Regions from separate parts of the Pseudomonas sp. FBCC-B35 genome, predicted to be linked through region 1. Evidence: riboswitches for the same ligand, from Rfam matches in the RefSeq annotation. Region 1 holds a riboswitch; the other holds the start of a gene.
What was found. Region 1 has a riboswitch for thiamine pyrophosphate ahead of NMB38_RS10930 (TenA family protein). Riboswitches for the same ligand answer to the same signal wherever they lie in the genome.
Positions count from the first base shown of each region.

Region 1 (8,289 bases):
CCCCGCCAGGCGCAAGCACACGACCTGCTCGCGGGTCTCCACGCCCTCGGCCACCACCACCAGCCCCAGGCGCTTGGCCAGGATGATGGTGGAGGCCACGATGGGGCTGTCGTCCGGACTGTTGGAGAGCGAGGCGATCAGGGATCGATCAATCTTCAGCTTGCTCAGGGGCAGTGCATGCAGATGGGCAAAGCCTGCATAGCCCCGGCCGAAGTCGTCCAGGCTGATCCCGATGCCTGCCTGGCGCAGGCGATGCAAATGCTCGATTGCCGGGCCCTCTGGGTCGAGGATGGTGGTTTCGGTGATCTCCAGTTCCAGGTGCTCGGGCGCAATGCCGTGGTCGCTCAGGTGACTGAGCAGACGCGCGGCGAAGTCAGGCTGAAGCAGCTGCAGGGCAGATACGTTGACGGCCAGACGGACCAGTCGACCTTCCATCTGCCAGGCCGACAAGGCCTCGCAGGCAAGGCGCAGCACTTCCCAGCCCAGCTCGACGATAAAGCCGCTGCGTTCGGCCAGGGCGATGAAACGGTCGGGGTAGAGCAGGCCGAACTCCGGATGCTGCCAACGCACAAGCGCTTCATAGCCTGCGACCTGGTGGTCATCGAGATCGATCTGCGCTTGGTAATGCAGGACGAATTGCCTGCCTGCCAGTGCCGTGCCAAAAGCTTGCTCCAGGGTAAATGCCTGGATGTCGGCCACGTTCAGGGAGGGGTCGAAGTAGCGGTACTGCGCGCGGCCTGCCTGTTTGGCCGAATACATGGCCGCGTCGGCGCTGCGCACCAGGCTGTCGATGTCCTGGCCATCGCGCGGGCAGATACTGACCCCGATACTGGGACTGGTATTGACCTCCTGGCCATCCAGGGCATAGGTGGCCGACAGCCTGCGCACGAGTTCGCGTACCCAGGCATCGATCTGCTCCTCGCTGCGCTCGCCTGCGAGCAGCACGACAAACTCATCGCCACCAAAGCGCGAGGCTTCATCGCCGGGTTCGAGCAAGCGCCGGATGCGGCCGGCCACGGCCTGCAACAGCAGGTCACCGACCTTGTGGCCTAGCGAATCGTTGATGGACTTGAAGCGGTCCATGTCGATGAAAAGGATGGCCATCAGTTGCCGCCTGCCACGCTGATGGATCAGCGCAGCACCTGCCACTTCGACGAATTGACGGCGGTTGTGCAGGCCGCTGAGATGATCGGTGGCGGCGGCATGGCTGCTGCGCCGGTGTGCATCTTCCAGGCGCCCGATCAGTTGCTGGTTGATGTGCTGGGCTTGCTCCAGCGCCGTGAAGGCGTCCTGACGCTTGCGCAGCAGGCGCAGGGTCCAGGCCAGGCTGGCCAGGATCATCAGTGTCATGCCAAGGATCAGCCAGAACTGCCGGGCATAGGCCGCGTCGACGGCCCCGGTGATCTCGTTCTCGCGCTGGCCAATGATGAGGGTAAAGCCATGCTCGGGCCGGCGCTTGAATACGCTCTGGTAAGCGTCACCTTCCAGGTACTGGGTCAGCACGCCCGCAGGGGGGCCGTCAGTTGGCAGTGGCGGCTGCAAGGCAGCAGTGATCGGCACCAAGCCGCGATTGCCGATGCGCAGGCTTTCCGTGCCGTCGGCCTGCCACACACTCACGCGGGTCGAGTCGCCCAACTCCACCTCTTGCAGCAATTGCGTCAAGGGCTGGGCGGCGAGGTGCACTGCAACCAACGTGCTGCATGCTTTGGACTGCTCAGGTGAGGGCATGAGGAACGGGGAGGCGGTCGCACACGCTGCGCCGTCGGTAGCTGCTTGGGCACGGTCGAGCAATTGGCTGACGCTCTCGGCAAGCAGGTTGGCCAGCCGCTGATGTTCGCTGCCACGGTTGATCAGGGCGTCCTGCCGAGCAGTGGATTTTTGCGCAACATGCACCCCCCACAGAAAGGCCAACGAGGCAGCGCACAGCAGCAGGATCAGCAGCCTGAGCAGGCTCGCCGACGAGAGTGAACGTCGTGTCAATTGCAGTGTTTCCCGGCCTTGGGTGAGGCCCGGACACTACGACAGCAACATGACAGGGCCATGACTAATGGCAAATAGCCTGTAGCGATGCCTGCACGAAAGATGACAGCCGCGGGTCAAGTCGGGTATACCTTGCCGCTACCAAGGGGAGCCCGATAACGGGCTGAGAAACCGCTGAGCCTGGTGCAGCGCGGTGACCCTTCGAACCTGATCCGGATAATGCCGGCGAAGGGATGGGGTGCAATTCCACCTGCCTTTCTGCCGGTCTCAAGGCGAGACCCCATTCATGACGATTGTCCAGGTCTCGCTGCCACCTCCACCAAGGACAGCGCCATGACCGAAGGTTTCACCCAGACCCTGCGCCGCCAGAGCGAGGCGACATGGGCCGCCGCCACGGGCCATCGTTTCGTGACTCAACTGTGTGACGGCAGCCTGCCTGACCCGATCATGATCGACTACTTGGTCCAGGATCATCGCTTTCTGGACAGCTTCCTGATGCTGCTGGGCGCCGCCATTGCCAGTGCCGACACCTTCGAGGCGCGCCTGCGCCTGGGGCGATTTGCGGGCATGATCAGCAGCGAGGAGAACACCTACTTCCTGCGGGCGTTCCAGGCGCTGGGTGTCAGCCCGGCGCAGCGTGAAGCGCCGATGGACACGGTGCCCACGGCGGCCTTCAAGGCCATCATGCGCGAAGCGGCCGCCACCCGCTCGTATGCCGCAGCGCTGGCAGTGCTGAACGTCGCCGAAGGCCTTTACCTGGACTGGGCGCTGCGCGCGCCCAAGCCCCTGCCGCCGCGCTTCATCCACGCCGAATGGATTACCCTGCACGACAATGCGGATTTCCAGGCTTTCGTGGCGTTCCTGCACGCCGAACTGGATCGCGTCGGCCCTCAGCAGGCCGCCGTGGCGCAAGACTTTCACCAGCGCACCGTGGCGTTGGAGCTGGCCTTCTTCGACGCCATCTACCCGGAGGCTCAATGAACATGGACATTTTCGATCGGCTCAAGCAGGCCGCTGCACCGCAGTGGCACAGTTACGTGGACCATGTATTCGTGCAGCAGATGGGCGATGGTACGTTGAGTGAAGCCGCATTTCGGGCCTATCTGGTGCAGGACTATCTCTTCCTCATTCAGTTTGCCCGCGCCTGGGCGCTGGCGGCTTACAAAAGCAGGCGGCCTGCCGATATCCGTGCCGCTCAGGCGGGGCTCGCAGCGATTCTCGACGAAACCGACCTGCACGTGCGTTTGTGCGCACGCTGGGGCCTGAGCCAGGCTGACATCGAGGCCGCCCCCGAGCATCCGGCCACCGTGGCCTACACGCGGTATGTACTGGACTGCGGCGCTGCTGGCGACTTGCTGGAGCTGCACGTGGCGCTGGCGCCCTGTGTAATCGGCTACGCCGAGATCGGGCAGTCCCTGGCCGCACGTATCGGCAACCTGGCCGAGCACCCCTATCGCGAGTGGATCGGCGAATACGCCGGTGCCGGCTACCAGGCCGTCGCAGCAGCTGCACGCACCCATCTGGATTCATTGGCGGCCCGCAGCATGACGGATCAGCGGTTTGCCGAACTGGCCGCGATCTTTGCCCAAGCTTCGCGGCTCGAGGCCGATTTCTGGCAGATGGGTCTGGACATGGCGTGACGGGGCAGCCCCATGCCTGGATCGCCACTGGCTCCGTGCGCCATTGGCTGGCAAGCTGTGGTGCACAAGGGCTGGGCGCGGATGAACGCCGCGACTGGCCCGTAGCGCTCGAATACGATCCAGGACGAGGAAGGACAGCATGAACATCATCAATGCACGGCTGCGTGGCAAGCCTGGCCTGTTTCGCATCGAGCTGGCGGGCCAGCGTATTGGCGCGATCACCGCGCAGGACGCGGGCGTGCTGCCCGTGGCCGGCGCTGACCTGGATGCCGGCCAGAACCTGGTGGTACCACCCTTCGTCGAGCCCCACATCCACCTCGACGCGACCCTGACGGCCGGGCAGCCTGAGTGGAACATGAGTGGCACGTTGTTCGAGGGGATCGAGCGCTGGGCCCAGCGCAAGCAGAGCACCACCCATGAAGACATCAAGACCCGGGCCAAGACCACCCTAAACATGCTGGTCGATCATGGAATCCAGCATGTGCGCACGCATGTGGACGTTACCGAGCCCGGCCTGGTGGCACTCAAGGCCATGGTCGAGGTGCGCGATGAAGTGCGTGATCACGTGGACCTTCAGATCGTTGCCTTTCCTCAGGAGGGTATTGAATCCTACCCTGATGGCCGCGCATTGATGACCGAGGCGGTGGCCATCGGCGCCGATGTGGTTGGCGGCATTCCCCATTTCGAGAACACCCGTGAGCAGGGTGTGTCGTCGATCCAGTTCCTGATGGATTTGGCAGAACGCACCGGCTGCCTGGTGGACGTGCACTGCGACGAGACCGACGACCCGCAGTCGCGATTCCTGGAGGTACTGGCCGAACATGCTCGGGTCCGGCAGATGGGGGCGAGGGTGACTGCCAGCCACACCGTGGCCATGGGTTCGTACGACAATGCCTACTGCTCGAAGCTGTTTCGGCTGCTGAGGCTGTCAGGCATCAACTTCGTGTCATGCCCCACGGAGAGTATTCATCTGCAGGGGCGCTTTGACACCTATCCGAAGCGTCGCGGGGTCACCCGCGTAGCCGAACTCGACCGCGCGGGCATGAACGTGTGCTTCGGCCAGGACTCGATCGTCGATCCGTGGTACCCCTTGGGTAACGGCAATATCCTGCGGGTACTGGAGGCGGGCCTGCACATTTGTCACATGTTGGGCTATCAGGACCTGCAGCGCTGCCTGGACCTGATCACCGACAACAGTGCGCGCGCCTTGAACCTGGGTGAGGGCTATGGCATCGAGACCGGTCGCCCTGCGAACCTGCTGCTGCTCTCGGCTCCGGACGACTACGAGATGGTGCGCAGCCAAGGCCACGCGCTGGTGTCGGTGCGCAATGGAAAGGTACTGATGCGGCGCCGGCCTGCGCAGGTACAGCGCGAATTTTGAACCCGGCGCTTTCAGGCGCCGATGGCCGCCAGCACACAATCGGCGATCTGCGCATCCTGGATGGCGACGCCGGTCAGGTCGGCCAACGTGATCTGGTCATCAGACTCCCGGCCATGGGCTCGGCTTGCCAGCAGCGTTCCAAGTTCGACCAGTTGGCTAGCTGTGATCAGGCCTTTTGCGATCGCATGGGACACTTCGCCGTACTGGGTGCACTGAGTGACGGAGTCGACGACCACGCGGTCGGCCCTGGCGACCAGCGCAGGGTCCAGCTCTTGCTTGCCAGGCCCGTCCGCACCCACAGCGGTAATGTGAGTGCCTGGTTGTATCCAGTGCGCCTGCAACAGCGGCTGGCGCGAAGGGGTGGTACAAACGATGAGATTGGCAAGGCCGGCCAGTTCTGCGGCATCCAGTGTACTGCGCACGGTAAAGCCAAGTCCTCGCGCCATCGCGATGTAAGCGCCTAGTGCCTCGGCGTGACGCCCCCAGACGATCACCTGGCGGCAGTCGGTGACGCTGCGCAACTGCGCCAATTGCATCCTGGCCTGCATGCCTGTGCCCAGTATGCCGATGGCCTTGACCTGAGACGGCGCGAGCAGCCGTGCCGCGATCCGCCCCGCCAGTGCTGTGCGCATCGCCGTGAGCCAGCCTTGGTCCTGGAGCAGGGCCAGCGGCTGGCCGGTGTGGGCCGAAAAGACCATCATCAGCCCGTCGTTGCTCGGCAAGCCGTTGGACGGGTTGTCGTAAAAGCCGGTGGACACTTTGACAGTGAACGTGGGGCTGCCGGCTTTGTAGGCTGACTTGATGCAGCAATCCCCGTTGGTTTCGGCGAAGGTGAATGCTTGCACGGGCGGTACCTGGACGTTGCCAGCGGAATAGGCGATAAAACCCTCTTCGATGGCCCTCAGTGCTCGCTCGGTGTCCAGGCTCGCCAGGATCTGGGGCTTGGCGATCAGCTTCATTTCACGGCCTCGAGGAAGGTATCCAAGGCGATGTTACGCCCACACAGCACCACGGCCACACGCTTGCCCTGGTATCGGTGCGCGCATTTTTTCATGGCGGCCACGGCGACAGCTGCCGCGCCTTCGATGATCCAGCGCTCGCTACTGGCGATGTCGCGCATGGCGGCGCGTATTTGCGCTTCGCTGACCAATACGGTGTCGGTGAGCAAGGCCTTGCACAGGGGCAGGGTGATGGCGCCGGGCTCGACACCGCCCGCCGTGCCGTCGGACAGCGTGGCGCTGGCAGGGACCTCGACGATCTTGCCGGCCTTGAGTGACTGCTCGAGGACAGGATCATTCTCGGGCCAGCAGCCGATGATATCGACACCCGGTGCCAGGGTACGCAGGGCAGCGCCGATGCCGGCGATCATGCCGCCACCCCCCACCGCGACGAACACGGCGTCCAGGTCCGGCGCCTGCTCGAACAGCTCCATACCGATGGTGCCCTGGCCGGCGATCACCTGCAGATCGTTATAGGGCGATACGAAAGGCACACCCTTGGCCTGGGCTTGCCTGGCCGCTTCCAGTTCCGCGCTCAAGGGGTCGGTCGGCAGGCAGATCACTTCAGCGCCGAGGTTGCGCATGGCTTCGACTTTATAGGTGGACGCCGTCGTGGTGGTGTAGAGGGTCACCGGAACCCCGGCGGTCTTGCCGGCCAGGGCCAGCGCCTGGCCGTGGTTGCCGGACGAGGCGGCGATGACGCCGTGTTCACGTGCACTTTCTGGCAAAAGCCTGACTTTATTGCTGGCCCCGCGAAACTTGAAGGAACCTGTGGGTTGCAGGTGTTCGCACTTGAGCCATACGTCCACGCCGGTCGTTGCCGATAGAGGCTGGCTGCGCGTCAGCGGGGTTGCGCTCACGGCTGGCCGCAATGCGGCATGAGCATGCTTGATTGCCTCGAACAGAGCATCGAGGTCAGTTTCGCAAACGGTTGGCGTTGCAGGGTTGGACATGAGTATCAGGCTCCGTATGGAATTTCCGTCTACGGTAGACCTGTTGTCTATAGTCTTGCAAACACTTCTTTTAGCGCGGAGCAGGCCTCGGCATCAAATTCGTCATGCCTTGAGCGCCTTCAGGTATTTGTAAACCGTCGCACGTCCCATGTTCAGCACATTGGCCACATAGTCCACGCCAGTTCGGCCTTCGAATGCGCCTTCGGCGTGCAAAGCCTGAACAAGACTGCGCTTGTCCTTCATCTGCAGTGTCTGCAGAGACAACGTGCGCGCCTTGAGCCAGGCATGCATGAAGGTATTGATGCGCTCCTGCCAGTCATCACGAAACAGCGCCTGGGGCTGCTCGACCAAGCGCCCCATCTGAAAGAACGCTTCCAACGCTTGGCGGGCGTTTTCAAGCACCGACAGGTTTAGGTTGATGCACAGCAAGTGCCGCGCGTCACCTTGCTCATCACGCAAGACCGTACTGATGGAGCGAACCTTCTGACCGTTCCAGTTCAACTTTTCATAAGGGCCCAGCTTGGCACCGCCGAGCAGGTCGCCCAGATCCTCGGCGATCGCCGAGTCATCACCCAAGCTTCGCTTGGAGATGTTGTTGGCGATATGCACCACCGTCTGGGTCTGCAGGTCATGGACGACGACTTCAGCGTGTGGATATAGCAGCAGGGCGATGCTTTCGGCGATGGCCTGGTAGTTCTCGAGCGACATGCGGGACCACTGTGCATTTTTAGGAAGCGCTTATGGTGGCCCTGGGAGCTTGCTTGCACAAGGCGCCGTATGGCACGCGAGCCCACGGTGTACGCCAACCTGCGCTGATTACGCTCAAGATGGGTTGAAAATCGGTATCACATTCGATAAGCCGTGATTATTCCCTGTTAGCTAGGTCTTGTGTTTGAGGCTAATAACTAACAAAATCAGTATGTAATTACATAGTACATACAACATTACAAAATCGTAGGAGCGCGCATGGCACGTGGCGGGATCAACAAGGTGGTTGTGCAACAGGCCAGGCAGGCACTGATCGCAAGGGGGGAGAACCCCAGTATCGATGCCATCCGCATCGAGCTAGGCAACACGGGCTCGAAAACCACCATTCACCGCTACCTCAAGGAGCTCAACGGTCAGCAACCAATGCCCTCCGAGGGCGGCGCGCCAATCAGCGAGGTGCTAAGCCGCCTGGTAGGGCAGTTGGCGACGCAGCTGCAAGATGAAGCGGACTTGGTGATCGAGCGCGCTGAAAGCGTGTTCACCGAGCAGCGTGAAGCGCTCGAAGTGGCCTTGGCGACAGCCCAGCAAGCGCTTGCAGCGGGGGAACAACAGCACGAAATCGATGCAGC
Region 1 is NZ_CP101439.1:2,375,660-2,383,948, forward strand. It holds gene NMB38_RS10925 (putative bifunctional diguanylate cyclase/phosphodiesterase) at 1-1,980, opposite strand, end outside; TPP riboswitch at 2,115-2,231, shown strand; gene NMB38_RS10930 (TenA family protein) at 2,314-2,961, shown strand; gene tenA (thiaminase II) at 2,958-3,620, shown strand; gene codA (cytosine deaminase) at 3,760-5,001, shown strand; gene NMB38_RS10945 (ornithine cyclodeaminase family protein) at 5,013-5,960, opposite strand; gene NMB38_RS10950 (threonine/serine dehydratase) at 5,957-6,952, opposite strand; gene NMB38_RS10955 (helix-turn-helix transcriptional regulator) at 7,055-7,660, opposite strand; gene NMB38_RS10960 (DNA-binding protein) at 7,919-8,289, shown strand, end outside.

Region 2 (8,289 bases), 1.9 Mb from region 1:
TGGCGAAGGAAAATAGCGCGTCATCGGCCACAGCGCGCTGAAGGTCAGGCCGGCCTCTTCCTCGGCCTCGCGGTGCGCCACCTCTTCAGGTTGCTCGTCCTTGTCGATCAGCCCGGCGACCATCTCGATCAACCAGGGGTTGGCGACCTTGTCCAGGGCACCCACACGAAACTGCTCGATCAGGACCACTTCATCGCGCTGCGGGTCGTACGGCAGAACGCACACCGCGTCATGGCGCACGAACAGCTCACGGCTGATTTCCCGACCCATTCCACCGGCGAACAGCTCATGGCGAAGGTGGAGCTTGTCGAGCCTATAAAAACCCTGGAAGCACTTGTCCCGCTTGACGATCTCGACCGCCTGGGGCACTGAATTCAACGTATCCGACATGAAAATCCTCGTTGCATCGCTGCTGCATCGCGCCATCCTACTCTGCACGCTGGCACGTTTCACCCCCCGGCGACAACCGTTGGCGTACATGGCACAGCAGGCCCGGTCTCTGTTAGCTTAGTGGCGAACTGAAGGCCATGCCGACGGTCAAAGGCCGACTTTTCCCTGTTCTTGCAAGGATCATCATGACACTTGTCAAACTGACATCCATCGCTGTGCTGGCCTTGGCGCTGGGCGCATGCCAGAGCCTGTTCGCCCCCAACTACCGAGCGCCGCTCGAGGTCAAGCGCGAAGCCTGGGAACACGTCAAGCCAGGCTGCAGCGAGCGTGATTGCCCGTTGGTGAATATTGACACCGTGCATTTCCCGGCGTTGCCCAAGCTCGACGGCATTGTCGAAAAGGGTCTGCTGCAACTGACCGAGGACAACCAGCACGGGGCGGCACCGACAACGCTGCAAGCCTACGAACAGCACTACCTGTCCAACGCCGAGAAGCGCAACAGCAGCTACCTGCAGGCCAAAGTACGCGAACAGCATGACGGGCTGGTGATCATCGAGCTGTCCAGCTACCTGGATACCGGTGGCGCCCATGGCATGCCAGGTCGTGCGTTCATCAACTATTCACGCAAGCTGGACAAGGTCCTGACCCTGAAGGACATGCTGGTCCCCGGCCAGGAAGAAACGTTCTGGAAGACGGTGGAGGAATCACACCGGGCCTGGCTGATGAGTGTCGGCATGGACAAGGATGCCGAGTTCATCAAAACCTGGCCATTCAAGCGCTCGCCGCATATCGCTCTGACCTACGGCGCGGTGGTGGTGAAGTACGAGGTGTACGCCATCGCGCCGTATTCCATGGGCCATGTGGAGCTGAAAATTCCCTACCCACGCCTCAATGGCGTGATCAAGCCCGAACTGTTCCCCGGCCGCGGCTGAAGTTCAATACGCCATACAACACACCTGCCAGCACCAACGCCGGCAGGGTCGCGCCCAGGTCCGGCGCCTGGGCGGCGATGATGTGATACGCCGCCACGCCTGCCGCCCATGCCAGCAATGCCGGCCAGTGCAGCGCCCCCACATGGGCTGGAATGCTGCGACGGCGAACCCAGTAATGGTCCGTCAGCACCACACCGAACAGTGGGGCGAACACCGAGCCGATCAGTAGCAGGAAGTTTTCGTACTGGGCAAGCGGTGCCAACAGGGCGATCAGGGTGCACAGCACGCCGATGGCCAGGGCCAGGTGTTCAACCTTCACGCGTGCCAGCACGCCGGCGGAGACCGCCGCCGAATGAATGTCGGCGAAGGCTTTTTCCGATTCGTCGAGCAGAATCAGTAGCAACGGAATACCCATGCCCGCCCCAGCGAGCGCCAGCAGCAGGGCATTGACTTCGCCTTGCGCCGCGAAGGCCAGGGTATAGGCCACCCCCAGGCTCATCAACCAGGTGTTGCCGATGAAATACCCCACCACCGTGCTGCCGAACACCTGCCTGCCGTCGCGGGCAAAACGCGAATAGTCGGCAATCAGCGGCAGCCAGGACAGGGGCATGGCGATGACGATGTCAAAGCCCACGGCCAGCGACATCGACCCATCCCCGCCGCGCTGCCACAACATCGCCAGGTCGGCCTTGGCGAACAGGTTCCAGGTCAGCCAGACACAGGCGCCCAGCAGCAGCCAGATGCCCCAGGCCCGCAGGATCTTGCGCACGAAAGCCAACGGTCCACTGACCGCCAGCACGGTGGCCAGCGCGCCAAAACACAGCGTCCATAGCACCGGGCTGTTCCAGATGCTGCCCTCACCGAAGGCTCGCGCACCCAACAGGCTGGCGGCATCGCGCATCACGATGATCTCGAAGGCGCCCCAGCCTATCAGCTGCAATACGTTGAGCAGCGCTGGCAAGCGCGCACCCTGCGCCCCTAGGCTGAGCTTGAGCGTACCCATGGCGGACAAACCGGTGTCGCTGCCGATCACACCGGCAGCACCCAGCAACAGCACACCGACCCCGGTGCCCAGGACGATGGCCAGGATGGCCCCAGACAGGCCAAGGCCCGGCGCCAGCATGGCACCGACTTGCAGCACCATCAGGCCAATGCCTAGGGAAAACCACAGTGAAAACAGGTCGCGGCCACCGAATACGCGCTGGCCGTTGGGAATGGGATGATCAGGGGAAAATTGACTGGACGTGGTCATGCTTGCTCGCACTCGGCAATGTGATTGTTGGGGTGGGCGCAAGGCAGGCCGCTAACCAGGTCCCTGCTTCGCGGCCTGAGTGGCGCCCACCTTGGCCCAAAGGCTGGGCCTCAGACCTTGTGGTACAGCTGGCTGCCGGCCTGGCGGAAGCGCTCGGCCTGCTCGCGCATGCCCTGCTCCACCGAGACGTCCACGGTTTCGATCCGGGCAGCGTATTCACGCACCTCCTGGGTGATCTTCATGGAGCAGAACTTCGGCCCGCACATGGAGCAGAAATGCGCCACCTTGGCCGACTCCTTGGGCAGGGTCTCATCATGGAAGGCACGCGCCGTGTCGGGGTCCAGCCCCAGGTTGAACTGGTCTTCCCAGCGAAACTCGAAGCGCGCCTTCGACAGCGCGTTGTCGCGAATCTGGGCCCCTGGGTGACCTTTGGCCAGGTCGGCTGCATGGGCCGCAATCTTGTAGGTGATGATGCCGGTCTTGACGTCGTCCTTGTCGGGCAGCCCCAGGTGTTCCTTGGGCGTGACATAGCAGAGCATGGCGCAGCCGAACCAGCCGATCATGGCCGCTCCGATGCCGGAAGTGATGTGGTCGTAGCCAGGGGCGATGTCGGTGGTCAGCGGGCCCAAGGTGTAGAACGGCGCTTCGTCACAGCATTCGAGCTGCTTGTCCATGTTCTCCTTGATCAACTGCATCGGCACATGGCCGGGGCCTTCGATCATGCACTGCACATCGTGCTTCCAGGCAATCTTGGTCAGCTCGCCCAGGGTTTCCAGCTCGCCAAACTGCGCCGCATCGTTGGCATCGGCGATCGAGCCCGGGCGCAGGCCATCGCCCAGCGAGAAGCTGACGTCGTAGGCCTTCATGATTTCGCAGATTTCATCGAAGTGGGTGTACAGGAAGTTCTCCTGGTGATGCGCCAGGCACCACTTGGCCATGATCGAACCACCCCGGCTGACGATGCCGGTGACGCGCTTGGCGGTCAGCGGTACATAGCGCAGCAGCACCCCGGCATGGATGGTGAAATAATCCACGCCCTGCTCGGCTTGTTCGATCAGCGTGTCGCGAAACAGCTCCCAGGTCAGGTCCTCGGCCACGCCACCGACCTTTTCCAATGCCTGGTAGATGGGCACGGTGCCGATGGGCACGGGGGAGTTGCGAATGATCCATTCGCGGGTTTCATGGATGTGCTTGCCGGTGGACAAGTCCATGACGGTGTCCGAACCCCACCGAATGCCCCAAGTGAGCTTGGCCACCTCTTCTTCGATGGACGAACCCAGCGCACTGTTGCCGATGTTGCCGTTGATCTTCACCAGGAAGTTGCGGCCGATGATCATCGGCTCCAGCTCGGTGTGGTTGATGTTGGCCGGAATGATGGCGCGGCCACGGGCCACTTCCTCGCGCACGAACTCGGGGGTGATTTCCTTGGGAATGCTGGCGCCGAAGCTGTGACCGGCATGCTGCGTATCGAGCAAGCCTGCCGCCCGGGCCTCCTGCAGCTTCATGTTCTCGCGGATGGCCACGTATTCCATCTCGGCGGTGATGATGCCCTGGCGGGCGTAGTGCATCTGCGACACATTGGCGCCTGGCTTGGCACGACGCGGGTTGCGCACATGGGCGAAGCGCAGCTTGGCCAGCTCGGCGTCGTTCAGGCGCTGCTGGCCGAAGTGGGAGCTCAGGCCGTTCAGGCGCTCGGTGTCACCGCGTGCATCGATCCAGGCCGAACGCACGTCGGCCAGGCCCTTGCGCACGTCGATCAACACCTCTGGGTCGGTGTAGGGGCCGGAAGTGTCGTAGACCAGCACGGGCGCATTACGCTCGCCCCCGAAATCGGTGGGCGTGTCGGCCAGGCTGATCGCGCGCATCGGTACGCGAATATCCGGACGCGAGCCCTGGACATAGACCTTGCGCGAGCGCGGAAACGGCTGCACGGACTGCTGATCGACTTGCGCCGATTCGCTGAGGTTCATCGCTTTTTCTTGTTGGGTCATCACAGGCTCTCCAGACGGCTTCCTAGCAGTGGAATGTCGGGGTGAACCTGAAGGACGCGGACGCACTCCTAGACGGGTGCGGTGCCAAAGACGGGGTGTCATGGGCTGCAAACAGCCGATGCTTTCCCGGACCTGGCACAAGAGGCTCCCCGGGAAGGCGAGCAATCTTGTTCCCTACGCAGGCGCTAACCTGATCAGGTTCAACGGGATCCGCACCTATGCGATCTCAGCCTTTGCTTCAAGGCACCCCGACAAGAACATGCGCAGTCTAGACTGGAGTTGCCGGCAAAGCCAAGCGAGCAATCCCGGGAATGATCAACGGCATCAGGGTGATTGTTGCCCGGAGCGCGTGGCACTACACTGCGTCATCAAGCAAAACTCAACAGTTCAGTAATTACATTTCGTACAAGGATTGCCCCTATGCTGCGCAAACTCTCACTGGCCCTGGCCGTGTCTTGTGCGTCCCATACGATGGCCTGGGCGGCGGACGTACCGGCAACGGTGAAAACCGATCTGGTGAGCGTTTACCAGGAAGCGGTAGAGAACAACGCCGACCTGGCAGCCGCCCGCGCCGACTACGGCGCGCGCCGCGAAATCGTGCCCCAGGCCCGTGCCGGCTTGCTGCCCAACCTGTCGGCCGGTGCCGAGATGCAAAGCACCCGCACCAAGCTCGACGAGCCGTCGATCACATCCAACCGCAGCGGCAATGCCTGGAGCGCGACCCTGGCCCAGCCCATCTTCCGCGCTGACCGCTGGTTCCAGTTGCAAGCGGCCGAGGCCGTCAACGAACAGGCCGCGCTGGAGCTGTCTGCCACCGAGCAGAACCTGATCCTGCAGACTGCGCAAAGCTACTTTGCGGTGCTGCGTGCGCAGGACAACCTGGCGGCCAGCAAGGCCGAGGAAGCGGCCCTCAAGCGTCAGCTCGACCAGTCCAACGAACGTTTCGACGTGGGGCTTTCGGACAAGACCGACGTGCTGCAGTCCCAGGCCAGCTATGACACGGCCCGCGCCAACCGCATCATCGCCGACCGTCAGGTGCAGGATGCTTTCCAGGCGTTGGTCACCCTGACCAATCGGGAGTACACCGCTATCCAGGGTGTGGTCCACAGCCTGCCGGTGCAGGTGCCCGTGCCCAACGACGCCAAGGCCTGGGTCGAAACCGCCGGCCGGCAGAACCTCAACCTGTTGGCGACCAACTACGCGGTGTCCGCGGCGGAAGAAACGTTGCGTCAGCGCAAGGCCGGTCACGCCCCGACCGTCGATGCCGTGGCCAAATACCAGAAGGGTGACAACGACAACCTGGGCTTCAGCAATCCATCGCCGCTGGGTGTTCGCTATGGTGGCGACGTGGAGCAGACCACCGTTGGCCTGCAGTTGAACATTCCCATCTACAGCGGCGGGCTGACCAGTTCACAGGTACGCGAAGCCTACCAGCGCCTCAGCCAGAGCGAACAGCAGCGCGAAAGCCTGCGCCGTCAGGTGGTGGAGAACACCCGCAACCTGCACCGTGCGGTGAACACCGACGTCGAACAGGTACAGGCGCGCAAGCAGTCGATCATCTCCAACCAGAGCGCGCTCGAGGCTACCGAAATCGGCTACCAGGTGGGCACCCGCAACATCGTCGATGTGCTCGACGCCCAGCGCCAGCTGTACACCTCGGTGCGCGACTACAACAACAGCCGGTACGCCTACATCCTCGACAACCTGAGCCTGAAACAGGCGGCCGGCACGCTGAGCCCGCAAGACTTGCAGGACCTCAAGCGCTACCTGAAACCCGACTACAACCCGGACAAGGATTTCCTGCCACCGGACCTGGCGGCAGCGGCGGCGAAGAATTTCGAGCGTAAGCCCTGAGGACGGGCAGCCTCATCTGGGGGAGCCGGCTTGCCGGCGATGGGCCGCAAAGCGGCCCTGATCACGCCAACCGCAACCATCGCCCCGACAGTGAGCGCTCAGGGCATCAGCCTTCCCAACCCCTTCAGCAAGCGCTGCAGCGCCCCTTGGTTGGCCCTCATCACCGCCCTACCCGCCTCACCCATGCGCCGGGCATCTTGCGGTAATTCGACCAGCCGTTGCACGGCACCGGCCAACCCCTGAGCGTCATCGACCTGCTGCAACGCACCCGCCTCGCGCAGCATGGCGCTGATTTCGAGGAAGTTGAACACGTGCGGCCCCATGAGCACCGGTAGCGCCAGGGCTGCCGGTTCCAACGGGTTGTGCCCGCCGGTCGGCACCAGGCTGCCACCGACGAACGCCATGTCGGCCAGGGCATACAAGAACAGCAATTCACCCATGGTGTCGCCCAGCAGCACCTGGGTCTGGGCAAGCACCGGTAGCCCGGTAGAGCGACGCACCGTGGCAAACTGCTGACTGCAGATGGCATGAACCGCGTCAAAGCGCTCCGGATGCCGGGGCACCAGGATCAGCAACGCATCCCCATGCACCTGCAGCAACTGCTGGTGTGCCTGGAGGATCAGGGCATCTTCGCCGTCGTGTGTGCTGGCGGCAATCCACACCGGGCGCGAAGTGGCGGCCCATTGCTGGCGCAAAGCCTGGGCGCGCGGCACCAGCTGCTCATCGATCTTCAGGTCGAACTTGATGGAGCCGGTGACCTGCACGCAGGCAGCACGCGCGCCGAGTGCCAGAAAGCGCTGCGCCTCCACCTCGGTCTGCGCGGCAATCAGGCTCATTTCGGCCAGCATGGGCCGGGTCAGCCTGGCAAACCGCCCGTAGCCACGGGCCGAGCGTTCGGACAGGCGCGCATTGGCCAGCGCCACGGGAATACCGCGCCTGGCGCATTGATGGATGTGATTGGGCCAGAGTTCGGTTTCCATGATCACGCCCAGCCTTGGCTGCACATGGTCGAGAAAGCGCCCCGCCGCCCACGGCAGGTCGTATGGCAAGTAGCAATGCTGGACCCGCGGCTCATCGGCGAACAGGGCGCCAATGCGCTCCGAACCGGTGGGCGTCATGCACGTCAGTGTGATCGGCAGCTCAGGGTAGGCCTTGAGCAGTGCGCGCACCATGGGGGCAGCTGCGATGCTTTCGCCTACGGAAACCGCATGGACCCATATGCCGCCCTTGCGCATCGTCGGCAGCTTGATGGCAAAGCGCTCGTCGATACGGCGCCCGTAGGCAGGCGCCTTGCGCGCGCGTAGGTACAGGCGAAGTGCAAGCAGTGGCAGGGCAAGGTGAAACAGCAAGGTGTAGAGAGTTCTGTTCATGGCGGCGAAGTTTACCCGATCGCACGCAAATGCACTGCAAAACGCTCGGCCAGCCACTGCGCGGCCGGGCCCAATGGCTCGTCCCGACGCCAGGCCAGCTCCACCACCAGCGCCGGTGGCCGCCAGTCGCTGGCCAGCTCCACCATGTGCGCCTGATAGGTGGGGTACTGCACCACATGCCGCGGCAGCCAGGCCCAGCCCAGCCCGCGCATCAGCAGTTCGGCCATGGCATAGAAGCTGTCGGCCCGCCACACCTGTGGGCTGATCGCCTCACCCCCCGGGTAACCGCTCTGCTGGGGGGTGATCAGCAGCTGGCGATGGCGTGCCAGTTGCTGTCGGTCCGCCCGGCCGGCCTGCGCCAAGGGGTGGCCGACGGCGCAGACCGTGACCATTTCCACGCTACCCAAGGCCCGCCGTTCCAGCGACGCCGGTATGCGCTCATGGTGAAAGAACAACCCCAGGTCGGCACGCCGCTCCACCAGCTTGCGTGCGACGTCGCC
Region 2 is NZ_CP101439.1:476,190-484,478, reverse strand. It holds gene NMB38_RS02060 (NUDIX domain-containing protein) at 1-390, opposite strand, end outside; gene NMB38_RS02055 (RsiV family protein) at 576-1,322, shown strand; gene cytX (putative hydroxymethylpyrimidine transporter CytX) at 1,291-2,574, opposite strand; gene thiC (phosphomethylpyrimidine synthase ThiC) at 2,685-4,565, opposite strand; TPP riboswitch at 4,720-4,826, opposite strand; gene NMB38_RS02040 (TolC family outer membrane protein) at 4,986-6,419, shown strand; gene waaA (lipid IV(A) 3-deoxy-D-manno-octulosonic acid transferase) at 6,518-7,789, opposite strand; gene NMB38_RS02030 (LysR family transcriptional regulator) at 7,801-8,289, opposite strand, start outside.
Region 2: another riboswitch for thiamine pyrophosphate. It lies ahead of thiC (phosphomethylpyrimidine synthase ThiC); the one in region 1 lies ahead of NMB38_RS10930 (TenA family protein).